2 regions of the Streptococcus sp. 27098_8_148 genome follow, and region 1 is predicted to be linked to the other one. Evidence: predicted binding sites of a transcription regulator. Region 1 holds the regulator's gene; the other holds the start of a gene.

Region 1 (12,032 bases):
AAAAAGGGGATGAAATCCTCATCAACTCCATTCCTCGCGCCCTTGCAGAGACGGATTTTGTCTGCTCTTCAGTCAATATCGGATCGACCAAGACGGGGATCAATATGACAGCTGTCCGAGATATGGGCCGTATCATTAAAGAAGCATCCCAAGCAGATCCAATGGGGCCTGGTAAGCTCGTAGTTTTTGCCAATGCAGTAGAAGATAATCCTTTTATGGCGGGTGCCTTCCACGGTGTCGGTGAAGCGGATGTTGTCATCAATGTTGGGGTTTCAGGACCTGGTGTCGTCCAACGGGCCATTGAAAAAGTTCCAGGAGCTAGCTTTGATGTATTGGCTGAAACAGTCAAGAAGACAGCTTTCAAGATTACCCGTGTTGGGCAATTAGTGGGGCAAATGGCTAGTGAACGTCTCGGTGTTGAGTTTGGGATTGTAGACTTGTCTCTCGCACCAACGCCAGCTGTTGGGGATTCGGTTGCTCGTGTCCTTGAAGCCATGGGGCTTGAAGTAGTAGGAACCCACGGGACAACAGCAGCCCTAGCTCTGCTCAATGACCAAGTGAAAAAAGGCGGCATCATGGCTTGTAACCAAGTCGGTGGGTTGTCAGGTGCTTTCATTCCGGTCTCAGAAGATGAAGGGATGATTGCGGCGGTCCAATCCGGTCATATCAACCTGGAAAAATTGGAAGCCATGACAGCCATCTGTTCCGTCGGTCTGGACATGATTGCCATCCCAGCTGATACTCCAGATACAACCATTGCGGCCATGATTGCCGACGAAGCAGCTATCGGCGTTATCAACCAAAAGACAACAGCCGTTCGGATCATTCCTTATGGAAAAGAAGGCGATATGTTAGAACTCGGTGGACTTCTTGGATCTGCTCCGGTAATGAAGGTCAACAAAGCTTCATCAGCTGACTTTATTGCCCGTGGTGGTCAAATTCCAGCTCCAGTTCATAGCTTTAAAAACTAATAGAAATCTAGTATAATAGTAGAAAATAGAAAAGTCTGTGATGATGAAACTTCAGACTTTTTTCTTGCAAAAGGAGACAAGATGGCTAAAACAAGATTATTTGTGATTCGTCATGGGAGAACCATGTTTAATACCATTGGCCGTGCTCAAGGCTGGTCCGATACGCCCTTGACAGCAGAAGGAGAACGAGGGATTCAGGCTCTGGGAATCGGCTTGCGTGAGTCTGGTTTGGAGTTTACTCGAGCTTATTCCAGTGATTCAGGCCGTGCCATTCAGACTATGGGGATCATTCGCGATGAATTGGGCTTGAAAGACCAGATTCCTTATCGCTTTGACAAACGGATCCGCGAGTGGTGTTTTGGTAGTTTTGATGGGGCTTACGGTGGGGAGCTCTTTCACGGTGTCGTGCCACGTGTGCTAGATGTAGAAGATTATAAGACCCTGACCTTGGAAGACTTGGCTAATGGCATCTGCCAAGTAGATACAGCGAATTGGGCTGAACCTTGGGAAGTTTTAAAAAGCCGAATCCTAGAAGGTTTTGAAGCCATCGCCAAAGAAGTAGAAGAAAATGGTGGAGGCAATGCCTTGGTGGTCAGCCATAGTTGGACCATTCAGACCTTAGTCTGCTTGGTCGAAGGAAAACCAAATCTCAATCTGCCTCTTTCAAATGGGAGTGTTACCCTTGTAGAATATGAAGATGGAAAATTGACGGTTAAGGGGATTGGAGATAGCAGTTACCGTGAGGTCGGTGAAAGCTTGCAAGAATCCTAGTCCATAATGAAAGGCTGACCCTTTGGTCATGGCCTTTTCTTTTTCTCAAAACTTGTAAGAGCTTTCCTACTTTCTTTTTGCAAAAAATGATATAATGAAAGAGATACATACGGAGGTAATACAATGACAAAAACCAGATTATATATTGCTCGTCATGGAAAAACCATGTTTAATACCATTGGGCGGGCACAGGGCTGGTCAGACACTCCGCTGACAGAAGCAGGAGAGCGTGGAATTAGAGAATTAGGTCTTGGTCTCAAGGAAGCTGGGCTTTCTTTTGAAGAGGCTGTTTCGAGTGATTCTGGACGCACCATTCAAACCATGGGAATTATTCTTCAGGAACTTGGTCTGACAGGAAAAATCCCTTATCGTTATGACAAACGAATCCGTGAGTGGTGTTTTGGTAGTTTTGATGGTGCATATGATGGCGATCTCTTCATGGGGGTTTTACCCCGTGTCTTTAAGGTCGAGGATTTTCATCAGTTGAGCTTGATGGAGTTGGCAGAAGGGATCGTTGAAGTCGACACCACTGGTTGGGCTGAATCTTGGGGTGTCTTGAGTGGTCGGATCAAAGAAGGGTTTGAAGCCATCGCAAAAGAGGTGGAAGCAACTGGCGGTGGCAATGCTATTGTGGTTAGCCATGGTATGACCATTACGACCTTGATTTATCTCATTGATCCAAAAGCGGTTGAAGAATTGGTCTTGGACAACGGAAGCGTGACGGTTTTGGCCTATGAGGATGGTGCCTTTCGTATTGAAAAGATTGGGGATATGTCCTATCGTAAGGTTGGAGCAAAACTTCTAGAGGGTAGCCATGACGAATAAGTATAGACGCGCAAGAAAAAAACGTAAGAAATGGTGGCCTTACCTATTGAGTTTCTTTCTTCTTGTGGTCCTTGGATCGGGAATTGGTGCTTACTTAGCGAAGCCGAGCTTGTTTTCAGGGCTTCAGTTTTGGAAGGCTAAAAAAACAGCTGTAACGACTCCCTCTTCTTCTAAGAAAAAGGAAGAAAAATCAGATTTACCAGCCGTTTCGACAAAAGACTGGCAGTTGATCTTGGTCAATCGTGACAATGTGAAGCCTGAGCTGAACCCACAATTAACAGATGTGGATGCTATCAAAGTGGATAGTCGGATTGTAGAACCGACTCGTCAATTTTTAGAAGCGGCTCGAAAAATTGCCCCAGAAGAAACCTTGATATCAGGCTATCGAAGTGTGGCCGAGCAAACAGAGCTCTATAATGAACGTGTTGCGCAACTAGAGGCTAGCGGCCTTTCGCACGAAGAAGCTGAAAAGCAGGTGCAGACCCAGGTACAGGTCCCTGGTGCGAGTGAACACCAGACAGGGCTTGCGATTGATATGAGTGTCGAAGCTGGTCAAAGTGATGAGTTGGGCTTGCAGCTGGCTGCCATCGCACCGCAATATGGCTTTGTGCTTCGCTACCCAGATGGGAAGAGCAACATCACGGGTGTGAATTTTGAGAATTGGCATTTCCGTTATGTTGGCGTAGAAAACGCTCAGTATATGGCCAACCATCAGCTAGTATTAGAAGAATATATTCAACTCTTGAAAAAAGCTGGCAAATAAGAGGAGAGTCACTTCTCTAGGTCTTAAGAATGATTTTTAGCACTCTTGAAAAAAGAGTGCTAATTTTTTGGTTTTTTCTCTTGACTTTCTTTTGGATGGGTGTATAATAGAATCATGGTTTAGCACTTGAGTGTTTAGAGTGCTAAAAAATGAAAGAGAGGTGAGGTCATGGTTACAGAACGTCAAAATGAGATTCTCAATCTTGTTGTCGATATCTTTACCAAGACCCACGAACCAGTCGGTTCAAAAGCGCTACAAGATGTGATTCAATCCAGTAGTGCGACCATTCGAAACGACATGGCTGCCCTCGAAAAACAAGGCTTACTAGAAAAGGCCCACACTTCGAGTGGACGGATGCCTAGCCGAGCTGGTTTCCAATATTTTGTTCAGAACTCGCTTGATCTAGAGCTGATTGATGAGCAAGATGTCTACCAGGTGGTGAAAGCCTTTGATTTCGAAGCCTTTAAATTAGACGATATCTTGGATGCTACAGCTAAGTTACTAGCCCAGATGACGGGTTACACCGCAGTGATTCAGGATGTTGAACCGACACGTCAGCGCTTGACCGGTTTTGAGATTGTTCCATTGTCCAATCACGATGCCTTAGCGGTGTTGACCTTGGATGAATCAAAGCCTGTCACCGTCCAGTTTGCCATACCAAAGAATTTCTTAACCAGTGATTTGGAAATCTTCCACCAGCTGGTTCAAGAACGCTTCATTGGAAATACGGTCTTGGATATCCACTACCGCTTGCGAACGGAGATTCCACAGATTGTACAGCGCTATTTCAAGACGACAGACAATGTGCTGGATCTCTTTGATTACGTCTTCTCGCAACTGTTTCAAGAACTGGTCTTTGTAGAAGGAAAGGTTTCATCCTTAACCTACGCCGATCTTCAGACCTATCAGTTCTTAGATAATCCCCAACACGTAGCCTTGGAGTTACGAGGGGGAATGCCAGAAGACCAAATGACCCAGATCCTGGTTGCGGAATCCCAAGAGAAGGCTTTGAAAAATGTGACGGTCATTAGTCACAAGTTCCTGGTTCCTTATCGTGGGATGGCCCTCATGCATGTGATCGGTCCCGTAGAGATGGACTACAGGCGTGTGGTTAGCCTGGTCAATGTCATCGGCCGGGTACTGGTTATGAAGTTGACGGATTACTACCGTTACCTCAACAGCAACCATTATGAAGTAAATTAAGACCAAATGAAAGGGGTGTATGCCTTGACAGAAGATATCAAAAAAGAAGACGTGAAAGAAGAGGAAGTTGCCCAAACAACCGAAGAAGTTGTAGAGGAAACTAACCAACCTTCTGAATTAGAAGAAGCACAAGCGCGTGCCGAGGAATTTGAAAACAAATACCTTCGTGCTCATGCAGAAATGCAAAACATTCAGCGCCGTGCTAACGAAGAACGTCAACAATTACAAAAATACCGTAGCCAAGATTTGGCAAAAGCGATCTTACCATCACTTGACAACCTCGAACGTGCCCTTGCCGTTGAAGGCTTGACAGATGATGTGAAGAAGGGCTTGGAAATGGTCCAAGAAAGCTTGATTCACGCCCTGAAAGAAGAAGGGATTGAAGAAATTCCAGCAGATGGAGCCTTTGACCATAACTACCACATGGCCATCCAAACCTTACCTGCAGATGACGAGCATCCAGCAGACACCATCGCACAAGTCTTCCAAAAAGGCTACAAACTCCATGACCGCATCCTACGCCCAGCCATGGTAGTAGTGTTCAACTAGGCGAGAAAACTTAAAAACTTTGTCCGAAACGACACTAAACTATGAAAGAAAGATAAACAATGGTTCAGCTTCACCAATAGTAAGAAGCGAAGCGAACCAAAGGCGATACTCTTCGCCGTGGCGCTATCTTCGCAAACTTTGAGACCTTAGGCTCAAAGTTTAGTCAAAGAGATTGACGAAGTCAAGCTCTGACGGCGTCGCCACTTAAGAAGAGTATCAAAAAGAAAAAATCAACAAGGAGAAAAACATATGTCTAAAATTATCGGTATTGACTTAGGTACAACAAACTCAGCAGTAGCAGTTCTTGAAGGAACTGAAAGCAAAATCATCGCAAACCCAGAAGGAAACCGCACGACTCCATCTGTTGTGTCATTCAAAAATGGTGAAATCATCGTTGGTGACGCTGCAAAACGTCAAGCAGTCACAAATCCAGATACAGTCATCTCTATCAAATCTAAGATGGGTACTTCTGAAAAAGTTTCTGCTAACGGCAAAGAATACACACCACAAGAAATCTCAGCGATGATTCTTCAATACTTGAAGGGCTACGCTGAAGATTACCTTGGTGAAAAAGTAACCAAAGCTGTTATTACAGTTCCTGCTTACTTCAACGATGCGCAACGTCAAGCAACTAAAGACGCTGGTAAAATCGCTGGCCTTGAAGTAGAACGTATCGTCAACGAACCAACAGCAGCAGCCCTTGCTTATGGTTTGGATAAGACTGATAAAGAAGAAAAAATCTTGGTATTCGACCTTGGTGGTGGTACATTCGACGTATCTATCCTTGAATTGGGTGATGGTGTCTTTGATGTATTGGCAACTGCAGGGGATAACAAACTCGGTGGTGACGACTTTGACCAAAAAATCATCGACCACTTGGTAGCAGAATTCAAGAAAGAAAATGGTATCGACTTGTCAACAGACAAGATGGCTCTTCAACGTTTGAAAGATGCAGCTGAAAAAGCGAAGAAAGACCTTTCTGGTGTCACTTCAACTCAAATCAGCTTGCCATTCATCACTGCAGGCGCTGCTGGACCTCTTCACTTGGAAATGACCTTGACTCGTGCAAAATTTGACGATTTGACTCGTGACCTTGTAGAACGTACGAAAACTCCAGTTCGTCAAGCCCTTTCAGATGCAGGTTTGAGCTTGTCAGATATCGACGAAGTCATCCTTGTCGGTGGTTCAACTCGTATTCCTGCCGTTGTAGAAGCTGTTAAAGCTGAAACTGGTAAAGAACCAAACAAATCAGTGAACCCTGATGAAGTAGTTGCCATGGGTGCTGCGATCCAAGGTGGTGTGATCACTGGTGACGTGAAAGACGTTGTCCTTCTTGACGTAACGCCATTGTCACTTGGTATCGAAACAATGGGTGGAGTCTTCACAAAACTCATCGACCGCAACACAACCATTCCAACATCTAAATCACAAGTCTTCTCAACTGCAGCAGACAACCAACCAGCCGTTGATATCCACGTTCTTCAAGGGGAACGCCCAATGGCAGCAGATAACAAGACTCTTGGACGTTTCCAATTGACAGATATCCCAGCTGCACCTCGTGGTATCCCACAAATCGAAGTAACATTCGACATCGACAAGAACGGTATCGTATCTGTTAAAGCCAAAGATCTTGGAACTCAAAAAGAACAAACCATTGTTATCCAATCAAACTCAGGTTTGACAGATGAAGAAATCGATCGCATGATGAAAGATGCAGAAGCAAACGCTGAAGCAGATAAGAAACGTAAAGAAGAAGTAGACCTTCGTAACGAAGTAGACCAAGCTATCTTTGCGACTGAAAAGACAATCAAGGAAACTGAAGGCAAAGGCTTTGATGCAGAACGTGACGCAGCTCAAGCAGGACTTGATGATCTTAAAAAAGCTCAAGAATCAGGTAACCTTGAAGAAATGAAAGCAAAACTTGAAGCCTTGAACGAAAAAGCACAAGCATTGGCTGTTAAACTTTACGAACAAGCTGCAGCAGCGCAACAAGCCCAAGCAGGAGCTGAAGGAGCACAAGCATCAGGCAACGCAGGAGATGACGTCGTAGACGGAGAGTTTACTGAAAAATAAAATAGTCCAGTGGACTATTTTATCCCGAGCTTGAAAATCGGGGAGCGAGGCGTTAAGAATGACTAATCACTAAAGTGATTGTATCGCTATGGCGCCTTTCCTAAACGCCTAACTAGTAAATGATAAAAAGAAATCCAGAGGTTGCAACCCAGCCTCTGTTTTTCGGTAAAATAGAGGATGTTGCCTATGAAAAAAGTACTTTGTATCATTTATCCTAATTTTTCTCTTTATGAGATAACCGCTTTAACAAGTACTTTAGCTCTGTCTTTTGATAGTACGATTGATTATGCCGCTTCAGATCATTCGATGGTGGTCTCTGAGGATGGCTTGCCCTGTCAACCGACCAAAACACTAGATCAAATCTGTATAGAAGAGTATTCTTGTGTGATTTTGCCAGGAATGGTCAATATAGGGCCTGCCCTACAAGATGAGAAATTGATTTCGTTCTTGAGGGACCTTGGTGAGCAAGATATCCTCATTGCAGCCATTTCTTCAGCACCTCTTTTATTAGCGAAAGCAGGTCTGTTGAAGGACACGAAATTTACAGGTGGAATTTGGCAAAACTTCTTTGACTATTTTGAATTTCTTCCACGTGAGAATTTCCAACCGAAAGTGCTTGTGCAAGATAAACAGATCATTACGGCTATCGGTTTTGCCCATCAAGAGTTTGCAAGAAGAGTGATTCTAAGTTTAGGCTTGGCAGAGAATACGGACAACTATTTTAAAGAACAAAACGACTACTCAGAAGAGGATTTGATATTTACTCTATCGGACAAAGAGTTTGATCAAGTAAAGCGAAGCATAGAAAATGCCCTCTAAAGATTACATGAAAATTATAGAAAGGAACAAAGAGTGTTCGTAACTGAACACGGGCTACGGACGGTGCCAAAAAGATAGTTTTTTCTAGGACGCAAGCGTCCGTCGTCAAAACTCCTATTTTGGCTGTGTCCGTTTAACGCCCTTTGTATCTTGAATTATGAACAATACTGAATTTTATGACCGTTTGGGCGTTTCAAAGAATGCATCTCAAGATGAGATCAAGAAAGCCTATCGGAAATTATCTAAAAAATATCACCCAGATATCAACAAGGAGCCTGGTGCTGAGGAAAAGTACAAGGAAGTTCAAGAAGCTTACGAGACTTTGAGTGACGAGCAAAAACGGGCTACTTATGACCAATATGGTGCTGCGGGTGCCAATGGTGGCTTCGGTGGCGGAGCAGGTGGTTTTGGTGGCTTTGATGGTGCTGGTTTTGGTGGCTTTGAAGATATCTTCTCTAGCTTCTTTGGTGGTGGTGCAAGTCGTAATCCAAATGCACCTCGTCAAGGGGATGACCTCCAATACCGCGTCAATCTCAAGTTTGAAGAAGCGATTTTTGGTGCGGAAAAAGAAGTCAAGTACCATCGGGAAGCAAGCTGTCATACCTGTCATGGTTCTGGGGCTAAGCCAGGGACTAGTCCGGTGACCTGTGGACGCTGTCATGGTTCTGGAGTCATCAATGTGGATACTCAGACCCCTCTTGGGATGATGCGCCGTCAAGTGACCTGTGATGTCTGTCATGGTCGTGGTCAAGAAATCAAAGATCCATGTACGACTTGTCGTGGAACAGGTCATGAAAAACAAGCTCATAGCGTGAATGTCAAGATTCCTGCAGGAGTTGAAACGGGTCAACAAATCCGCTTAGCTGGTCAAGGGGAAGCCGGCTTTAACGGTGGCCCTTATGGTGACTTGTATGTTGTTGTCAATGTTGAGCCGAGCGATCGCTTCGAACGAGATGGCTCAACCATCTACTACAAGTTAGACTTAAACTTTGTTCAAGCAGCTCTTGGAGATACGGTCCATGTGCCAACTGTTCACGGAGATGTCGATTTGGTCATTCCTGAAGGAACCCAAACCGGTAAGAAATTCCGCCTCCGTGGAAAAGGGGCTCCAAGCTTGCGTGGTGGTGCCATGGGAGATCAATATGTATCTGTCAATGTCGTCACCCCAACTGGTTTAAATGACAAGCAAAAAGAAGCCCTTCAAGCCTTTGCGGAAGCAAGTGATTTGAAGGTCAACCCAAAGAAAAAAGGGTTCTTTGATAAGGTCAAAGATGCTTTAGATGATTTATAAGAATGAACGAGTTTCCTTTTGAGTAAGGGGCTCGTTTTATTTTGGATCGAATCCAAGAACTTCCTCTCCTAATTAAAGAATAATGTGACCCCTCATTGAATTTATTAAGATATCGTGGTAAATTTAAGAAAACGATTACAAAGACAATTTAGGAGGTCCTGATGAAATCACATCAACCACGTTATGCGATTCGCAAGTATGCAGTAGGAGCTGCTTCGGTGCTCATAGGATTTTTTGCTGGTGCTCATGTTGTAGCTGCAGATACGTCGAGCGTTACAGACAGTCCTTCAACGACAGTTCCGACTCAGCCAAGCGAGGGTGAGTCAACGATTTCCCTTAATGAGGAAGCTTCTCAGCCAACAGTAGAAAAACCAACGGCTCCTGCCCCAATCGTCGATCAAAGTCAACCGACACTGCCTGATCGTGAATTGCGGGTATCAGATCTTGACCGTTTGATTCGCGAAGAAGCGAGCTCTGTCGCAGAGTCGGATGTGGCAGCTCAACCAGCGACAGCAGCGACGGAAACGCCTGCTAAAGATCCTGATCAGGAAGAAAAATTAGCCAAGAAAAAGATTGTTTCGATTGATGCCGGTCGCAAGTACTTCTCACCAGACCAAATCAAGGAAATCATTGATGAAGCAAGTAAGACGGGTTATACAGACTTGCATCTTCTAGTTGGAAATGATGGTTTGCGCTTTGTGCTGGATGACATGTCTTTGAAAGTGGGAGATACTTCTTATTCTAGCCAAGCCGTGACAGATGCGGTTGAAAAAGGGACGAAGGCTTATTACGATGATCCGAACGGGACAGCTTTGACCCAGGCTCAAATGGATGATATTTTAGCCTACGCCAAATCGAAGAAAGTAGGTGTCATCCCAACCATTAATAGTCCAGGTCACATGGATGCGATTCTGACAGCCATGGAACAATTGGGGATCGAAAACCCTCACTTTAATTACTTTGGCACTAAAAAATCAGCTCGGACAGTTGATTTGGACAACCAAAAAGCCTTAGACTTTACCAAAGCCTTGGTAGACAAGTATGCGGCTTATTTCAGCGGCAAGGCAGACATTTTTAACATCGGTTTGGATGAATATGCCAATGATGCCACAGATGCCCATGGTTGGCAGGTTCTCCAAGCTAGCAAGCATTGGCCAGGTGAAGGCTACCCAGAAAAAGGCTATGAAAAATTCATCCAATATGCTAATGATCTAGCAGCTATTGTGAAAAAACACAAGATGAAACCAATGGCCTTTAATGACGGGATCTACTACAATGGCGATACTTCCTATGGCACTTTTGACAAGGATATCATTGTCTCCTACTGGACAGGTGGCTGGAACGGCTATGATGTCGCTTCTTCAAAACTCTTGTCCGAACTAGGTCATCAGATTCTTAATACCAATGATGTTTGGTATTATGTGCTTGGACGGGACAAGGCTGGATCTGGTTGGTACAACCTTGATCAAGGCCTCGAAGGAATTTCCAAGTCAGCGATTGATGTAGTTCAAAAAAATGATGGAGCTAAGGTTCCCTTCATCGGTGGCATGGTAGCTGCCTGGGCAGATACGCCATCTGCAACCTACAAAAAAGACCTTCTCTTTAAGCTCATGCATGCCTTCGCGGACAAGAATGCGGACTACTTTGTAGCAGATCCTGAAGTCGTCGAAAAAGCTCTTTCAGAAGCTCCAACTGATTTGGATCACTATACACCGGAATCTCTAGTAGCCTTTGCGGCAGCTAAAAAAGCTTTAGAAGGGGCAGGAGCAGACACGACTCGAGCAGAGGCCAAAACCTTGATCGACAATCTCAAAGCAGCTCAAGATGCTTTGGTGTATACAGAAAGCTACGCGAAAGAAGTTGCTGCAAAAGAAGCAGCAGAAAAACTCGCCATGAAGAAGGTCATCTCGATCGATGCAGGTCGCAAATACTTCTCGCTGGATCAGTTGAAACGGATCGTCGATAAGGCCAGTGAGCTGGGTTATTCTGACTTGCACCTCCTTGTCGGAAACGATGGTATGCGCTTCGTTCTCGATGATATGACGGTGGAAGCCAATGGCAAAACCTATGCCAGTGATGATGTGAAAAAGGCCATTTTAGAAGGCACCAAGGCCTATTACGATGATCCAAATGGTCAAGCCTTGACCCAAGCGGAAATGGATGAACTCCATACTTATGCGACTGCGAAAGGAATCGGCTTGATTGCGGCAGTCAATAGTCCTGGACACATGGATGCTTTGTTGGTGGCCATGGAAAAATTGGGCATTGAAAATCCACAAGCCAGCTTTGATACGGTTTCAAAAACAACCATGGATTTGACCAATGAAGCAGCAGTCAACTTTACCAAAGCCTTGATTGGCAAGTACATGGACTACTTCAAAGACAAGTCTAAGATCTTTAACTACGGAACGGATGAATATGCCAATGACGCTACCAGTGCGCAAGGTTGGTACTACCTCAAGTGGTATGACCTCTATGGTAAGTTTGCGGAGTATTCCAATAGTCTTGCAGCCATGGCGCGTGAAAAAGGCTTGCAGCCAATGGCCTTTAACGATGGCTTCTATTATGGAGATGAGGATGATGTTGCCTTTGACAAGGACGTCTTGATTTCATACTGGTCTAAAGGATGGTGGGGCTATAACCTCGCATCACCGCAGTACCTAGCAGACAAGGGCTACAAATTCCTTAACACCAACGGAGACTGGTATTATGTTTTGGGCCACAAAGGTGATCAAAGTTATCCGCTCGAAAAAGCTATCCAAAATAC
Region 2 (18,755 bases), on a different contig from region 1:
CCCCTTGGGCACCTAACTCGATCAAGAGGTTGGAGACCAGCTCCTCCCCTTCACGCTTCACTGTAACTTTTAACTCTTGCCATGTTTCCATCTAATTCTCCTTACTATCCATTACATTCCTTTATTACATCTGCATAATATTTTTTCATCGCCTTACGAAGTTGTCTCTTGTATCGACCAATCTTACGGTAATAGACTGAAAGATATGTCGGTATGAATAAAACAACAAACAACACTAAAAAACCCAAGGCCAGAACAACATCATCTAGTCTTCTAAAATTTCCCCCAGCAACCATGATTGGAAAGAAGAAAATAATAAAAATAACGATTGCTTTTGCTATTAAAAATCCTTCTTCTTTATGCTCTTTCATCCTTAAAAAATCTTCATAGATGGCCTTAGCTTTTTCTCTGCTGTATTGCCCATTCTCCAACTTTCTTTTGACATCGTTATCCAAACTTGTCATGCTTAAAACAGGATCAGGAACATTTCCCTCCACATAACCTCTCACCCGTTCTTGCAATTGAGGAACCACTCGATCTGAAATTAAAAACTCTTCAAAGCTCACTAACTTATAGCCCTGTCCCTCATCTCCAAAGTCGATGCGGTCAAACTCTTCTTGGGCTAGATTGCCAACTAGAAAAACGAACTGTTTTTTCTCATCCAAGAGGCCAGGATAGATTCCCGACCAGATCACTTCCTCTTTCGACAGTTGGATGCTCAATTCCTCATAAACCTCACGCGCCACACACTCAAAAGGTGTCTCATTTCCTTCCCGACCACCACCTGGCAAGTCCCACATATTAGGGTAAGGAATCGTTTCTTTATCATCGCGCAAGATGGTCAAAATTTGCCCCTCACAAATCAAGGCAATTTTACAACCCGTAAATTCGAATCGTGCTTCTAAGCAATCCTCAAGCATGAGCTTTCCCTCTTAATATCTCGGATAGGGATAAAAGGTGCTTTCTTCTAGGCCAATCTTGCCTTCTTCAAAAACTTCTTGGTTCCAGACGATCTCAAAGCTCTCTGCTTCTTCGTCTGCTAAGAAATCCATGAGCTCATCCAAGGCCAACTCAGCTGTATCTCGGAGGAAAGTCGCAAAATAGGCTAGAAACTCACGAGACAAGCCTTTTTTAGGCTCATAAGGAATCGCCGTTAAATAGGCATCTTCTTCCACATGAGACTTGGCTGGATTGTAGAAGAGCACGGCTTCTTCAAAGAAAATATCCTCATCAGACTCTTCACCGGCTTCATCAACCAGTGCAACCCCGCCTGTGTTTTGCGCTTCCAAGAGAAAAGCCACTTCTACCGCATGGTTTTTCTTATCCCAATTGATCTCAAAATCAAAGGGAAAAACCTTGTCCATCTCCTCTTCTAAAACATCCAAAAATCCGTATTTAGACATAGCGTCCTCTTTCTAATTTCCCACTCTTAGAGCGGAATATGATACAATAGTTACTACAATCTTACCATAAAAACCGTCTCTTTGAAAGGAGACAAAGCTAGAAAGGAGAAGGAAATGCCCGACAATCTCGCACTCCGTATGCGACCACGAACGATCGATCAAGTCATCGGTCAACAGCACCTGGTTGGAGAAGGCAAAATCATTCGTCGCATGGTCGAGGCCAATCGTCTGTCCTCTATGATTCTCTATGGACCTCCGGGGATCGGAAAGACCAGTATTGCTTCTGCGATCGCAGGAACGACCAAGTATGCTTTTCGGACCTTTAATGCAACAGTTGACAGTAAAAAACGCCTACAAGAAATCGCAGAGGAGGCCAAATTTTCTGGTGGCTTGGTCCTGCTCTTGGACGAGATCCATCGCCTCGATAAAACTAAACAAGATTTTCTCCTGCCTTTGCTCGAAAGTGGTCTGGTCATCATGATCGGTGCAACGACTGAAAATCCCTTTTTCTCTGTCACACCCGCTATTCGTAGCCGCGTACAAATCTTTGAGCTGGAACCGTTGACGACGGAGGAGGTCAAGCAAGCTCTAAAAACGGCGCTGGACGATCCCGACCGTGGTTTTGATTTTCCAGTCGTGCTCGATGAGGACGCTTTGGATTTCATCGCTACCTCAACCAATGGAGATCTTCGCTCTGCCTTTAATTCTCTCGATCTGGCGGTGCTGTCGACCTCTGAAAATGCAGAAGGAATTCGCCATATTACGCTAGAGATCATGGAAAACAGTCTCCAGCGCAGCTACATCACCATGGACAAAGATGGAGACGGCCACTACGACGTGCTCTCTGCTCTGCAAAAATCTATCCGTGGTTCGGATGTCGATGCTAGTCTCCACTATGCAGCTCGTTTGATCGAAGCCGGAGATCTACCCAGCCTAGCTCGTCGCTTGACTGTCATCGCTTATGAGGATATCGGTCTGGCCAATCCAGATGCGCAGATTCATACCGTGACAGCGTTACAAGCAGCTGAGCGCATCGGCTTTCCTGAGGCCCGCATTCTCATCGCCAACATCGTCATCGATCTAGCCCTTTCGCCGAAATCCAACTCAGCCTACGTTGCCATGGACAAGGCGCTGGCTGATCTTAGAAGTTCTGGCAACCTTCCTATTCCTCGCCACCTCCGCGATGGTCATTATGCTGGAAGCAAGGAACTGGGAAATGCGCAAAACTATAAATACCCTCACAACTACCCTGGCAACTGGGTCAATCAGGACTACTTGCCAGACAAGCTCAAACACGCTTCCTACTTTATTCCCAATGAAAATGGCAAGTACGAGCGTGCTCTCGGAGCCACCAAGGAGAAGATTGATCAATTTAAGAAAAAGTGATATCGGTTTCAAAAAATTGAGATTTTTCCTTGAAATATTTTCAAAATGTGGTATCATATACATATAGAAACGCTGTGGTGTACGACTTCACACTTAAGTGTTGACCGACTATTTTTTGTATTATTAGGGAAACAAAAGACTTCTGGCAGTATGCAGGCCGTTTCACGCGGAAGCAGCTAAGTCAGAGCGAGTTGCCCACCTGCTTAATTGCGCGGGTTCAATACAAATCGTGAAGTATCGGCACCAATACAGCTTTTTATATTTGCCTCCTTAGCTCAGTTGGTAGAGCAGTAGACTCTTAATCTATGGGTCACAGGTTCGAGCCCTGTAGGGGGCATCTACATACAACAGGAAAAAGCCTTGATTTACAAGGCTTTTTTGTTTGTCTATAACTGATTTGCCCCATCATTTGCCCCACATTTTTTTATGAGCAATCTTTCCAGACATCTCTGACTACGAAAAACAAAAAAGCTATCCTACCTTTGCAAATTTAGATAAGATAGCAGAATATTTTAATGCAACTCCAACTCAACTTTTTGGAACAAGTAAGGAGATTGAATTAGAAAAGAGTGTTCTTGAATCGAATGAATACTCTGATAAAGTAAGTGAGATCTTAAAGGCTGTCAAATACATCGAACATTTTCTAGAAACTGATGGACAGTACTTAGAGGATTTACTTTACCTAACAAGAGGCAACCAACTATACACAGAAGATGGAGAAGAGTTGTATATGGATCCAACTTCTCCGAAAAGAACATTTCATAACCAATATGAACCTGGTTTTATTGTAGCAAGAGATAAATCCCCACTAGAACTCTTAATTGAAAATAAGGACCTATTAGATTAAAAAAAGCGAGGATATGTACTGATCCCAAAAGTTAGATTTTTTCTGTCTAACTTTTGGGGTGCAGTACATTTTCAACTCTCTTATTTATTTTCTTATCTCACATAATTACTTCACATATCCAGGCTCATCAAATTCATTTTTTTCAATAACATATGCCACATTTGCATCCTTATTGATCAAAGAACATATATCTATTAAACTACAAAAGCTCTCTGACCGCAAAATTCCGTTAATTTACAACCTTATTCCTACTTTCTATTTTACTTTTCTGACAGATAAGATTATAATAAGGAGTATTTATTTTCGGAGGTTTTTATGTCATTTCTATCAAAAAATTGGGCAGGACTGTTAGCCTGTCTGATCATTTCTATCATCTCTTGGGTTTTAGGAGGCTTTCTGCCTGTTGTGGGAGCACCTGTTTTCGCCATTTTTATCGGAATGATTCTCTACCCCTTTCTCACTCCCTATAAACAACTGGATGCTGGTTTGACTTATAGCTCCAAAAAATTGCTTCAGTATGCTGTTATCTTACTTGGTTTTGGACTCAATATCTCTCAAGTTTTCGCAGTTGGAAAATCTTCCCTTCCTGTCATCCTTTCGACTATTTCTATCGCTTTAATTATTGCTTTCTTTTTCCAACGATTTTTTAACATGGATACAAAGCTAGCTACCTTGATTGGGGTAGGCTCTTCTATCTGTGGCGGTTCTGCCATTGCTGCTACAGCCCCTGTCATTCATGCTAAAGAAAAAGAGGTGGCTCAAGCCATCTCTGTCATCTTTTTCTTCAATGTCTTGGCAGCTCTTATCTTTCCAACTCTAGGTTCTTGGCTCCATCTCTCCAACGAAGGTTTTGCTCTCTTTGCGGGTACTGCGGTCAACGATACTTCCTCTGTAACAGCCACAGCTAGCGCCTGGGATAGTCTGTATCATACCAATACTCTAGAATCTGCAACCATTGTCAAACTGACTCGTACCTTAGCTATTATCCCTATTACTCTCTTCCTCTCCTATTGGCAAAGCCGTCAACAAGACAACAACCAAGGAGTAAAGCTTAAAAAAATCTTCCCCGTTTTCATTCTCTACTTCATCCTAGCTTCTCTGCTAACTACCGTCCTTACTTCTTTTGGTGTTAGCAATAGCTTCTTTTCACCTCTCAAACAGCTCTCCAAATTCCTCATCATCATGGCTATGAGTGCTATTGGTCTCAAAACTAACCTCGTTGCTATGATCAAATCCAGTGGAAAATCCATTCTTCTTGGAGCCCTTTGCTGGATTGCTATCATCCTGACTAGTCTTGGCATGCAATTACTCATCGGTATTTTCTAAGAAAAAAGGGAGCCTAAAGGCTACCTCAGAACGTAGACAGACGTCATTTTTGGCGTTTGTCTTTTTGTATGTTCAAAGATATTTTGTCTTATCATCTACTATTCCATCCAAAAATCTGATTTAAAGCAAAATAAAAAGGGATATTCCCTATCCATTTCGATAATTTTTTCATTAATTTGTTTTTCCATTTTATCCTCCGATTAGTCTCGCACTGATATTTATTGATAACAACACTATATTTCTAGTATAGCATAATCATTAGATATTATAGGTTTTCAAACCAAATGAGAGTCATTCGTTTTTGCCCCATTTTTAAATCATGACATTGGAAATACCTAAAAGTACTTCCCTAAAATCACTTATATTTCAATATTTTTAATTACTCTCAATATGAAAATCCTTTCCAAATCCATGCAGGGGGCATCTAAATCAACAGGAAAAAGCCTTGATTTATAAGGCTTTTTTGCTTGTCTATAACTGATTTGCCCCATCATTTGCCCCACATTTTTTTATGAGCAATCTTTCCAGACATCTCTGATTACGAAAAACAAAAAAGCTATCCTACCTTTGCAAATTTGGATAAGATAGCAGAATATTTTAATGCAACTCCAACCCAACTATTTGGAACTAGTAAAGAGATTGAGTTAGAAAAGAGTGTTCTTGAATCTAATGAATACTCTGATAAAGTAAGTGAGATCTTAAAGGCTGTCAAATACATCGAAGATTTTCTAGAAACTGATGGACAGTACTTAGAGGATTTACTTTACCTAACAAGAGGCAACCAACTATACACAGAAGATGGAGATGAGTTGTATATTGATCCAACTTCTCAGAAAAGAACATTTCATAACCAATATGAACCTGGTTTTATTGAAGCAAGGGATAAATCTCCACTAGAACTCTTAATTGAAAATAAGGAATTGTTTGATAAATAGAAAAAGCGAGGATAACCTCGCTTCAGATTGAAGTTAAAATCTTTAGAAGACACTTTTATAAGGACTTTGTCTTCAATCTGTGAAAAGGAGTGAAAACTCCTTTTCTTTTTGTAAGTCAGACTGAAACTTCCAAATTGTTTATTTATTTTATTGACATTTTCTATAAAAATAAGTACAATAGTTTTATTAGAAAACTATACTATATAGGGGGTATTGAAATGAAATTTTCTAATCGTTTACTGCTATTCCTTGCAGGAGTTGTTTTTGTCCTTTTAGGACTTTTCCTATTTACAAACCCAGTAGCTAATCTTGTTGCTTACAGCTGGTGGATTTCATTTGGTTTACTGGTTTCTTCTATAGCAGCTATTTTAGGCTATTTCTCTGCACCAAAAGAGCTTCGCTCACCTGCTTATCTTTTCCAAGGATTTGTTAGTCTTCTCTTAGCTCTTTACCTCGTTGCTTATGGCTTTGTGACCCTGCCGGTCGTCATTCCGACCATTGTAGGAATTTGGTTAATTGTAGAAGCCATTATTGCTTTCTTTAAAGGCAATCGTCTAGGATTGATTTTCCCTATTATTGGTAGCAATATCAGGTGGGTAGCCTTGCTTGAATTTTTACTAGGTCTAGTGATTCTGTTCAATCCAGTGGCTACAGGTGTCTTTGTCGTTTATGTCATTGCCTTTTCATTTTTAGTTACTGGCTTCACCTACATTATTGAGGCCTTTCGTAAATAGTCTAGTTGCTATTTCTATCGCATTCAAAAAAGCTGGGAAATCATATTCTCAGCTTTTTCGTCTCTTTAATTATCACTTTTTCGCATTCCATTCTACGTAGAAATTTGTTTTTCCATTTTATTCTCCAATTTGATCTCGCACTGACATTTATTTATAACAAAACTATATATCTAGAATAGCATAATCATTAGGTATTATAGGTTTTCAAACAAAATACGAGTCATTCGTTTTTGCCCCGCTTTTGCCCCATTTTTAAATCCTGACATTGAAAATACCTAAAAGTATTTCCCTAAAATCAGCTATATTTCAACATTTTTGTTTATTTTCAATATGAAAAGTTCTTACAAATTCATGCAGGGGGCATTTTTTATGCACAAAAAGCCTTGAAAACCAAGGCTTTTTTGCTTGTCTTAAAAGTATTTGGCTCACTTTTTTATGAATACAAATAAGTGAGCTTCATAGCAAGGCTCGCTTTTTCTGTTATGAAAGAAAGAACTTATTTTCTAGTTTTTAGATGAATCATCTCTCCAAATATCTTTCACGGTCAAATCGCCCCAATTTTTTGGGCTGAAGCGACTGGAGTAGATAGAGGTCCAGTTCACCGATCCACCACTTGCGCTTTAAAGTGGGCCGGTTTATCGTCTACATTGGTGATGGTGATGTTGTAGGGCTTTCGTTCCGTCACCCCAAATACTTCCTCAACTTCCCCTTGAACCACTATTCCATCGTTTTCTAAGTAGAAACTCTTACTTTTATCATTCGGTAAGTCTTTACGTTCTGTTTTGTCTTTTAAAAAAATGAGCTCCGTTATTGTTTGCTTTTCAACACTATAGACTATATTACTATCTTTCATCCCCCAACCTTTTCGACCGGACAATTTTAACTTCGTATCGTCTAATTTTTTAAAATGGAGTTCCGAATTATACTCTAGCTGGTCCGTATTGGGATAAACTCTCAATTGAACACTTTGACCAGGCTGGAGGGTATAGCTCCCATAAGTAAGGATCGAATAAACAAACCAGATTGCAAAGGAAGCATATAAGAATCCAATGATCTTTCGTGAACGTTTGCTTTTAAAACGACGTAAAAGTAAGACGAGAGAAATCATAAATATCAGAGGTGTTAGCATTTGTCTTCCTTTCTTACCAGCATTGACCCGGTTATGATTTCTACAGTAGCTTTTCATTTCACTCCTAGCCACACTTTCCATCTAGTATACCATAACCTGAAATGATCTAATCACAAGAACCCCACCAAACATTTGACAGCTCTTCATCGAATCCGCTATGATAAGGGTACTTGAAATTCCAAGTTTTCGTTGCATCTTAAATGTAAGGAGTCCAAAATGAAAATCTATTATTCAAAATATGTCGGATATGGCTCTCTGGCTTTTGCCTGTGCGCTCTTTATCCACTTAGCTTTTTTATCGATCCTAGGTTTTGAGGGGTTTCCAAAAATCACTTTTATCACTCTCATTCAGATCCTTTTATTGTTGATTGCGATCTATGCAACCATTGCTGGGATCAAAAGACTGACCAGTCGTCAGATCGCCTTTGAGCTGACTTCTGATGGGATCCATGCTTATCAGGGAGTGATTCTGACAAAAGATATCTTTATTCCCAAGGAAGATTTGCTGAGTGCAGCCTATAAAGTGGTCGATGTTAGTGACCCCGATCACCAAAATAGTAAGAGTTATTTCATCGAATTTCAACTGAGGGACAATACAGCACTAGAAAATCTCTCAAAATCGAATGTCATCATTAACACAGAGCACCATACCGTAAAACTCTTCGTCAATCTTTGTAAATTTAAGGAAGAAGATTGGCAAGATCTTTCCAAGTACTTGACGGACGAATACCGAATAACCGTTTTATAGCAAAGAAAAGAGAGTGGGACAGAAATCGGTAATTCGTTAGAATTCGATTTCGTCGTCCCACCTCCGCACAGTTGAGTAGGGCTGTAAAAGCTGATGAAATCAGCGTAGTAGAGCCCACTCAACCACTGCGTCTTGCTCGACAATCCAAAAACAATTGAGAGGCTAGGACTTTTGTCCCAGCCTCTTTTTAACTGCTCTTAGTTCCCCATTTTTCCTTTGGGTACGAGCAGATAGAAAAATAGCAAATTCAATCCAAATACGGCAACAAAGAGCGCCAATTGAGAGACATCGATCGTTTGTTTCTCAGTCAAATCTTGGATCAGCTTTGTATAATAATAGCCTGGGAAAGCCCGTTGTAGCTTGCCAACCAAGTCCATAAATCCTCCACTTGCGCCAAGCGTATCATAGGGAATAATGGTCATAGCGGCCAAAATAATGACAGGAAAGCCAATGGTATCAATCGTCTTGGCATCTACTCTTACCCCAAGAACAAAGCCAATCACGCTAAAGTAGATCCCCATCAAGGATAAGAGGAAAAATTGCACCAACAGGCTAGTCGTCACTGGAAAGTGAAAACCTAGAACAGCAACTACTAGTACTGCTAAAAAGATCAAGCTGTTCAAAATCAGTTGTACGATCGATTGATCCCATAAATAGTTCTTGACACTATAGCTTGTAAAGTGGGATTCAAAAGAATAAAACCCAATATCTGAGGCGATTCGCTTACTAAAGGTTGCAAGGCTATTGCCAATGACCCCGATAAATACGGCAATGCCTAATAAAATACTTGGCGAAACCCCTTTTTGAAGCTGATCAAAGAAGATATACCAGCCTATGGGTAAAATAATGGTGAATAATACAAAGCGCTTATTTCGTAAAACTTGTTTTAATTGAATCTTTTTCATGCTTGTTCCCCTCCTTTATTCATCTCTTCTCGGAAATACTGCTCAATGGTTTGACCAGCCTGGTGAATGTCCTCAACAGCCTTTGCGGCAGCAATTCGACCCTCTTTTAAAATCAAGACTTTTGTAAAAAAGGCATCAATTTGGTTAAAATCATGGGTCACCACAACAGATGTAAACTCTTGCTGCTCCAGTAATTTCCAAAAATTATCCACTGCTTCCAAGTCCATGCCAGTCGTTGGCTCATCTAAAAAAATCAACTTTGGATGATTCAAAATGGTTAACAACAAGGACAAGCGTCTCTTTTGACCACCAGAAAGACTTCCCACCATCTGCTCTCTTGATTCTCTTAATTCGACCATCTCTAAGAGTCCATTGATATCAGCCTGCTTCAGCTGATTCATCCGGCTTTTTAATTCGACGAATTCAGCAACGGTTAGATCCTCGATGAGTAGATCCCCCTGAGGCATCATCCCAATTTCTCTTTGAAAATCAAGCGAAGTCTTTATCGTCCCCGAATCAGCCTGGAGCTGCCCAGCGATAATGTTGAACAGGGTGCTTTTACCTGCTCCATTATTTCCCAGCAAGGCAATTTTATCTCCTTCTTCTATCGAAAAAGACACCCCCTTTAATACAGCTTTCTCCTTAAATGATTTTGTAATAGATGCCACCTGAAACATACGATCCCTCTTTTCTTATTGATCTTGTGTCCATTATACTTCAAGAGGAAAACCTTGGAAGCTCTCTGTCAGAATCGGTCAAAAAATCGTCGTGAATGGTCAAAAAAGAGGCTGGGACAAAAATCCTAGCCTCTCAATTGTTTTTGGATTGTCGAGCAAGACGCAGTGGTTGAGTGGGCTCTACTTCGCTGATTTCATCAGCTTTTACAGCCCTACTCAACTGTGCGGAGGTGGGACGACGAAATCGAATTCTAACGAATGACCGATTTCTGTCCCACTCTCTCTTCCATTATTCCTTCCAAAAGGTCAGGCTCTGGGTAAATCGGTAGTTTGAACTCTTGGTAGACACTGTCGTTTTGGGATACTTTTCCAGTAATTGTTGGATCTTGTACAAGCCAAGACCGCGGCCATCTCCTTTACTTGAGAAGTCCTTTTCAAAAATTCTAGCCAGATCTATTTTTTCAGCTTTTGTACTATTTTCAACTATTAAGATGAGGGAGTTTTCCTCCTGGAGCATGGCAAGAGTCAGCTGAGGGTCATCTGATTCAAGACTCGCTTCAATAGCATTGTCACAAAGGATGGATAAGAAGGTGATGAAATCTAAAACCTCGATGAATAAATCACGAACAGGTTCATCGATCTCGACAGAGATCCCAATCCCTTTATTTTGAGCTTCCAACAATTTTGCGGACAGAACACTTTTTACAGCTGGATTTTCGATGTGACTGAGTTTGGCAATATCAAACTTGCTATCGTAAAATTGTTGACCACTCTCTCGAAGAACGTTCTCATAGACTTCCCTGATCGCATTGAGGTCTTCATGCTCAATACTTAACTTGAGACTGGTTAAAATATTCAGGTAATCATGACGAAAGGCACGAATCTCCCCATAGAGCATTTCGACGTGTTGGCTATAGGTGGCTAATTCCTGCAGTTGCCTATCTTTTTGCTCTAGAATCTCTTGTTTCAATCGTTCTTTGGACACTGCATTGAAATACAAGAGCATCACAAAAAACAAAATCAGATAAATACTATTTAACTGTTCCCGTAAAGCATCTGCATGAGGAATAGCATCCTCAAAAACCACCAGACCTACAACACTGAGCAAATACACAAACATGGAAAGATCCATTGGGAGTAGGAAACGATTAAAATACTGCCGTTGAAACCCTACTTTTAAATCTGTAAAATCTAGTTTTAACAATTTAGTGATTCCTATATAAACAGGAAAGACCAGCAATTCAAGTAGAGCATCATACCAGCTGACAGATGCCTCATGAACAAGTACGATCCCTAACATTGGAAAGACATAAAAGGCTAAGAGACGCCCAATGAGACTCTCCATGACAACCGGATAGAGCCCATAAAAAATATTCAAAAGGTGTCGTATGTTACGATTTCGGTAGAAACTATAGGCAATAAATACTAAGAAATAGCCAAAAAAGCCTACCGGTGGTACAAGGGTAAAGATAATTGCAAAGAAGAAGGGGCACAAAAAGAGCCAGCGCAAGGTGAACTCTTGTCTACTGATATGACGATAGATCAGCATGCTGACGAAGAACTTTAGGTAAGACATTAGAATATCTAACAGCAATTCTTTCTCCCTTCTATTTTTTCAAAGCTTCCAGTAAGCCTCTGTACTTGGTCCGTGAGATCAAGCAATTGTCCCCATTTTCAAAAAAAGCTTTCTTGGCTTCTTTATCAATCTTCGTAATATTTTGCGGATTCACCACAAAGGAGCGGTGGCACCGATACAAGCGGGGATCTGCTTTTTCGATATCGGCAATACTAGCGTAAAATTCCAAGCGCTCTTCCTGGGTGTGTAAAATGACCTTGTGAATGGTTGGAGACGTTTCAACATACAAAATCTTATTAAAAGGAACTTGTACACGCGCCATCGCACTCTCAAACGTAAAGGCATCTTGCGCAATCGTGGTCCCAGCTTGCTCCAAGGTATAATCGATGGCTGAGCTGATTCTCTCTTTGAACTCTTCCTCACCCAGCGTTTTATCGATAAAATCCAAGGCAGCCACTTTGTACTGAAAGGTAATGGGCATAAATTCAGAGTGAGTGGTGACAAAGACAATGGTCGCATGGGGATCTTTCTTACGAATCTCTTTTGCGATCTCCAGCCCCTTTTTCTCCTCACCTTTAATCTCGATATCTAAAAAGAATAGGTGATGGGCGCCTCTCTCTGTGATAGCATCCAGCAACTGGCTTGACTTCCCAAACACTTCTGGCGCTTTGCATTGCAAGAATTTTTGACGGATGAGATCCTGCAAGACCGCTTCGATACGCGATTGTTGGATCCATTCATCTTCTAACACAAAAATCTTCAACAAAGTCCTCACTCCTTCCCCTCTACGAATATGTTCTATTTTACCATAAATGATGCCTGCTGAGCCACTCTTTCAAAAGAGACTTAATAGCCCTTCTACCTTTTCTCCTTAACAAAAAAACTCTCCCGGAGGAATCCGGAAGAGCTTGCGCAAGGGGAATTTGAAAAATATTTTTTAATATGAAAAAGGTCGATAAAATCTATGCTATGTTCAAACTCTCATTTTACTAACAGCGATATTACGATCAAGTTTTATTGTCAATAGACATGTATGTGGGAAGTTCTCCCCTTGCAACAATGTAGACCTGTGATCTACTCTTACTAGTATACACTAGAATTATTACAAAATCAGTTAATTTGTATTGCAATTTGTTGGCAAATATCCCTCTGCCTGAAAACACCGCAAATGCTTGATTCCCAAGCATCTACGCAAGTCCTCTTTAATTAGTATTTATCATTTCTGTTACAAAATTTAAAATAAAAATATTATTCCATAATAAATGAAAATCCCAAAGCACGATAAAAAGAGGCTGGGACAAAAGTCCTAGCCTCTCAATTATTTTTGGATTGTCGAGCAAGACGCAGTGGTTGAGTGGGCTCTACTACGCTGATTTCATCAGCTTTTACAGCCCTACTCAACTGTGCGGAGGTGGGACAACGAAATCGAATTCTAACGAATTACCGATTTCTGTCCCACTCTCTTTGAGCTAGTAAGACGATTAGCCAGGCCGCAACATAGTGGCTACTATCCAACGATGAGAGGTATAGCCTCAATCGTGTAACAGTTACGACAGAAAATAAAGAAGGCCTATAACGCCTTCTTTATTTTCTTAGTAAGACACTTCGGCAAGGCACCATGGTGCTTGCCATAACAATAAATGCACCTGATAAATTAACCAAGGGGTTACGACGTGAAAAGGGAGGAACGATATTTTCCTCCCTTTGAGCTAGTAAGATGATTAGGTAGGCCGCAACATAGCGGCTACCGTCCAATGATTCGGTGCTTTAGCACCAATCATTGGTATCAGGTTACATCATCCCACCCATCATGCTTGGATCCATTCCTGGTCCTGCTGGGGCTGCTGGTTCTGGTTTGTTGGCTACGACTGCTTCGGTCGTCAAGATCAGACTCGCTACGGAAGCGGCGTTTTGAAGGGCTGAACGGCTCACTTTAACTGGGTCGATGATTCCTGCATCAATCATATTCACCCATTCACCTGTTGCAGCATTGAAACCTGTTCCGACTTCGGCATTTTTCAAGCGATCAATCACAATAGATCCTTCGTAACCGGCATTGTGAGCAATTTGGCGCACAGGTTCTTCCAAAGCACGAAGAACGATATTGCGTCCGGTTGCTTCATCTCCTTCTAATTCAAGGGCTGCGACTGCAGAGATAACATTGACAAGAGCTGTACCACCTCCGGCAACGATTCCTTCTTCAACGGCTGCGCGAGTCGCATTAAGGGCATCTTCGATACGGAGTTTCATTTCTTTCAATTCTGTTTCTGTTGCAGCACCAACCTTGATCACGGCAACACCACCAGACAATTTGGCCAAACGTTCTTGTAATTTTTCACGGTCAAATTCAGAGGTTGTGGTTTCGATTTGTGACTTGATGACCGCCACACGGTTAGCGATCGCTTCTGGGTTACCAGAACCTTCGACAATGACGGTACTGTCTTTATCGACTGAAACTTTAGCTGCTTGACCAAGGGCTTCAATGGTTGCATCTTTCAATTCCAAACCAAGATCGTCTGTAATGACTGTACCACCTGTCAAGATGGCAATGTCTTCTAGCATGGCTTTGCGGCGATCACCAAATCCTGGTGCCTTAACAGCTACGACATTAAAGGTACCGCGGATCTTGTTCAAGACAAGTGTTGGAAGAGCTTCGCCATCGACATCATCTGCGATGATCAAGAGTGGACGGTTGCTTTGAAGAATGCTTTCCAACAATGGCAAGATTTCTTGGATATTTGAAATCTTCTTGTCCGTAATCAAAATGTATGGATTTTCAAGGTCTGCCACCATTTTTTCATTATCAGTGACCATGTATTGTGAGAGGTAACCACGGTCAAACTGCATGCCTTCAACGACTTCCAGTTCTGTTTCCATTCCACGAGACTCTTCAATCGTGATGACCCCATCTTTACCAACTTTTTCCATGGCTTCAGAGATGTACTCACCGACTTTTTCAGAACGAGAAGACACAGCAGCTACTTGAGCAATGGCTTCCTTGCTTGATACTGGGATCGCATTGTTTTTCAAAGCTTCTACTGCTGTTGCAACAGCGGTCTCGATCCCACGGCGGATGCCAATTGGGTTAGCACCTGCAGTAACGTTTTTGATCCCTTCACGGACGATGGCTTGAGTCAAAACAGTTGCGGTCGTTGTACCGTCACCTGCGATATCATTGGTCTTAGAAGCCACTTCTGACACCAATTTAGCACCCATATTTTCAAAATGGTCTTCCAATTCAATTTCTTTTGCGATGGTCACCCCATCATTTGTGATCAAGGGTGAACCAAATGATTTTTCAAGAACCACATTGCGTCCTTTAGGGCCCAACGTAACTTTCACTGTATCTGCTAAGACATCGACACCACGGACCATTGCAGAACGTGCATCAGATGAAAATTTAATATCTTTTGCCATTTCTCTTACCTCTTTCTTCTCTTACTCTACAATTGCAAGAATGTTTGCTGTTCCAACGATGGTATAAGTTTCTTCCCCATCTTTCACTTCAATTCCTGCATGGCTTTCAACCAAAACGTGATCTCCTGCTTTTACAGCTGGGGCGATGAGTTCGCCACTTAGGGTACGCACACCTTCACCAACGGCCACTACTTCAGCTGTTTTTGTATCAGCCTTGCTCGCACCTGCGAGGACAAAACCTCCAACAGTCTGTTCTTTTTCTTCTACTTTTAAGACCACACGGTCTCCTAATGGTTTTAACATCTTCATTCCTCCATACGAGTTTTTTAGCACTCTCTATACGTAAGTGCTAACCTATGTTTCTATTGTATCACTTGGTCAGAAATAGTCAAGAAAAAAACACCTCAAAAATAGATGAGATGTTTCTAAAATTTCAATTTAAAATTGTCAATTTTTGATTGAAATCATCGATCACTTTTTGAAGATTGATCCGCCCGCGGTAGATGCCATATCCAAAAACAATCATGCCTAAAATTCCAACCAAGGCTAGTAAAATCCCGAGGATCAAGAGTGGGAGGAAACTTTTGTGAAAGAGATAGATCAATACCACACCAATACTGGCAATGATAAAGAGTAAGCTGAACCAACGACCAAGGTTTTCAAGCATGTGGCGTTGGTAGTTGATTTCTGTTTCATATCCATTGACAAGTTCTTGTTTTGTAACCATGGGATTCCTCCTGATAAAAATTGAGAATGAAGTGCAAGTAAAGGAGGTCCATTCACTTCATTCTCAAAAACTCCTACTAGCAAATTTGTTTTTTCTTTTCCTTAGTATTTAAGATGTGGGTCGAAGATACCAAGGGCAACACCGATCAAAGCAACTACAACGAGAAGTAACATGACTTTGTTTGGTGAAATTTTTTTCTTAGACATCAACCACCAGCAAAGAGTGATGAAGGCTGCTGTCAAGAGACCTGGATAAACACCATCGATCTTTTCTTGGATGTTCAAGAAGACTTTTCCTTCAGAATTCTTGAATTGAAGGGCTGTTGTAACAGATACCCAAGTAGCTGCTACGGCACCGATAACCATTCCACCGACAACGCTGATCGCTTTACGAAGAGCTTGTCCTTTTGGTCCTACAAGGAATTCAACGGCTTTATCCCCTAATTGGTAACCTTTGAAGAAGGCAAAGCGCATACCAAAGTAGACTAAGAGGTTCCATACGACGATGTAGAAGAGGGCACCAGCGACGTTACCACCTTTAGAAAGGCCAAGGGCAATCCCCAAGAGAACTGGGATCAAGGTACCAACAACCAATGAGTCACCAATACCAGCGATTGGTCCCATCAAACCGGCACGCATACCGTTGATGGTTTCGCCATCCACTGCATCTCCGTTTGCACGCGCTTCTTCCAAACCAGCTGTGATCCCTACAACAAGAGATCCAAGTTGTGGTTCAGTGTTGAAGAAGGCCGTATAGGTTTGCATAGCATCCTTTTGTTCTTCTTTTGTGTCATACATTTCTTCTACGATCGGAAGCATAGAAGTCAAGTACCCGAAGGTTTGCATATGTTCTTGAGAGAAACAAGTCAAATGACCATAATACCAATGATGGAATGCTTTTGCTAATGTTTTCTTTGAAATTTTCTTTCTATCAGCCATTTTAAATATCCTCCTCATCATCGTCTAGGTCCACCACTCCGGCTGGAGCAGCTTTCATCGATTTGATCACTTCAAGTTCATAGTAGATTACTGCAAAGATTAATGAAACAACAGCACTGGATACCAAGTTCAATCCGAGAGATTTTGCCAAGGTAAATCCAACAAAGAATGGAATGAAGTCAGTTGCTTCTGTAACAATTTGTTTCAACAAGATGGCAATACCGACACATGGGAGAAGAGCACCGACTGTAAAGAGGGCTTTCATCCAGTAACCATCCATAGGAAGGTATTGTTTCATCAAATCAACCATGTTTTCACCGTATTTGGTGATAATCATTGTTGGAAGGAAAGAGAAGAGGAAGTGAGAGATCCAAGGGTAAACCCAGTCAACTGCGTAGAGTTTTTTGAAGTTTCCTTCTTCAACGGCTTTCCAACCAATGTGTTGCCATACCAAGTTCATAGTAGCGGTACCGTAGAAAAGAACTGTACCGATTGTCCCAACGGCTGCACCGATTGGAGCTGCAGCTGCGGCGATTCCTGCTTCATCTGTGATGTTATTGGCATGCACAAACAAGATAGCAAGAGGAACACCAATGTAAGAGATGGCACGCACATCGGCAGATACGGTACCACCAGGTGTTACCAAGGCGATATAAACGACTTGAAGGGCAACCCCGACCATAATACCGGTTGTCACATCTCCAAGAATTAAACCTGAAATCAACCCACCGATCAAAGGACGACCGAGTGTATAGTTCCCGATACTGGAACCCCCCATACCAGGCATTGAAGACAAGCTGGCGAAAATACCAAGCAAGATTGCTTGAATCCATGAAATTGTCATAACAAACGCTCCTTTTGTTTGTAAATATATTTACCTAACAGATAAGACTGTTAGTTTTAAAAACCAAATTTTGATTTGAAATCATCCCAATACCCGATGGAAACATCTGGCAACAATTGGAATTTCACCTTGTAGCCTGCTGCTTGAATGGCTTGGAAGGCTTCTGCTTCTTCCTGAGTGATGGATTGGTTATTCCCCAATTTCACAGCTCCAGGACGATCATTTGCAGGGCCTACGATGATTTCTTTGACATCACCTGGGACAAATCCTTGGTCGACCAAAATTTCCTTCATATCGATTGGATTTTTGGTGATCAAGAAGTAACGACTATCTGATTCTGTTACTTTTGCTGATTTTTCCTTAAAGGCTTCCTTTGTCCATACAAAGGTTTTCTTGTCTGATGCGCCTTTGTAAGCTTGGATCAAAACCTTGTTTGATGCTGCTGCATCGTTTACGGCAATCAAACCATCACATGGTTTTTCTTTTGCCCAGCGTGTGACTGTCTGACCGTGAATCATGCGGTCATCAATCCGTACAAATGTTACTACCATAAGGTACCTCCCTATTAAATATCGTCATCATCTTCTTCAGCACTAGTAGCTGAAACTTCAAAAGGCTGTAGTGCAGATCGTGCTTCTGATAAGATGGTAGCTGACAAATCGTCTCCATCCAACACATCCTTCATCACAACTGCCGTCAAGGCCATGGTGAGGTTCATCCCACCAAGGATCAAGGCTCCATCGAGCTTTCCAGCTTCTTCTAGAACCGTGGCTGCAGTGGTTAATGGACTACCACCTACGATATCTGCCAAGACCAAAACAGAATCATCAGCTGTCAATCCTGAAATGCTCTCTCTGAAATCAACTGCGAAGTCATCGACCGATTTTCCTTCTTTGAGTCCAACTGCGATGACTTGATCCATCTTATCACCAGCAAACATGGCTAGTGATGTCTTTAGACCTTCTGCCAGTCCACCATGACTGACCAAAATGAGGTATTTCATTTTGCTACGCCTCCTTTATTTGACTCTATTGTAGATTATTTGAAAGCGTTTTTACATTGTCAAATGTCACATTCCTAATATGACATTTAGCAATAAAAAAATGACATCTGTCACTTGACAAAATGCCATCTTATTTTACTCTAAACTCCTACCTGTAGACT

The links. Region 1 encodes HrcA, which represses chaperone genes, less so after heat shock. Its sites were predicted from a motif close to TTAGCACTCNNNNNNNNNGAGTGCTAA; they were not measured.
Region 2: the regulator HrcA is predicted to act here: its motif matches at 15,409-15,435, upstream of groES (co-chaperone GroES).

Annotation. Positions count from the first base shown of each region.
Region 1 covers NZ_JAPVYY010000021.1:800-12,831, forward strand. The annotation lists gene O3646_RS10425 (PFL family protein) at 1-971, shown strand, start outside; gene O3646_RS10430 (histidine phosphatase family protein) at 1,053-1,742, shown strand; gene O3646_RS10435 (histidine phosphatase family protein) at 1,866-2,567, shown strand; gene O3646_RS10440 (M15 family metallopeptidase) at 2,557-3,330, shown strand; gene hrcA (heat-inducible transcriptional repressor HrcA) at 3,499-4,533, shown strand; gene grpE (nucleotide exchange factor GrpE) at 4,558-5,082, shown strand; gene dnaK (molecular chaperone DnaK) at 5,332-7,155, shown strand; gene O3646_RS10460 (DJ-1/PfpI family protein) at 7,342-7,974, shown strand; gene dnaJ (molecular chaperone DnaJ) at 8,132-9,265, shown strand; gene O3646_RS10470 (family 20 glycosylhydrolase) at 9,427-12,032, shown strand, end outside.
Region 2 covers NZ_JAPVYY010000004.1:59,811-78,565, reverse strand. The annotation lists gene prmA (50S ribosomal protein L11 methyltransferase) at 1-91, opposite strand, end outside; partial or broken gene O3646_RS04590 (NUDIX hydrolase) at 492-920, opposite strand; gene O3646_RS04585 (DUF3013 family protein) at 933-1,403, opposite strand; gene O3646_RS04580 (replication-associated recombination protein A) at 1,518-2,789, shown strand; RNA gene ssrS (6S RNA) at 2,856-3,048, shown strand; tRNA gene O3646_RS04570 (tRNA-Lys) at 3,054-3,126, shown strand; gene O3646_RS04565 (helix-turn-helix domain-containing protein) at 3,223-3,636, shown strand; gene O3646_RS04560 (YeiH family protein) at 3,952-4,962, shown strand; gene O3646_RS04555 (helix-turn-helix domain-containing protein) at 5,481-5,897, shown strand; gene O3646_RS04550 (DUF308 domain-containing protein) at 6,116-6,631, shown strand; gene O3646_RS04545 (TipC family immunity protein) at 7,135-7,233, opposite strand; gene O3646_RS04540 (hypothetical protein) at 7,230-7,760, opposite strand; gene O3646_RS04535 (hypothetical protein) at 7,977-8,507, shown strand; gene O3646_RS04530 (ABC transporter) at 8,705-9,412, opposite strand; gene O3646_RS04525 (ABC transporter ATP-binding protein) at 9,409-10,089, opposite strand; gene O3646_RS04520 (sensor histidine kinase) at 10,379-11,665, opposite strand; gene O3646_RS04515 (response regulator transcription factor) at 11,697-12,431, opposite strand; gene groL (chaperonin GroEL) at 13,457-15,082, opposite strand; gene groES (co-chaperone GroES) at 15,104-15,385, opposite strand; gene O3646_RS04500 (hypothetical protein) at 15,516-15,809, opposite strand; gene O3646_RS04495 (PTS system mannose/fructose/sorbose family transporter subunit IID) at 15,911-16,765, opposite strand; gene O3646_RS04490 (PTS sugar transporter subunit IIC) at 16,749-17,591, opposite strand; gene O3646_RS04485 (PTS sugar transporter subunit IIB) at 17,648-18,142, opposite strand; gene O3646_RS04480 (PTS sugar transporter subunit IIA) at 18,157-18,594, opposite strand; gene O3646_RS04475 (extracellular solute-binding protein) at 18,735-18,755, opposite strand, start outside.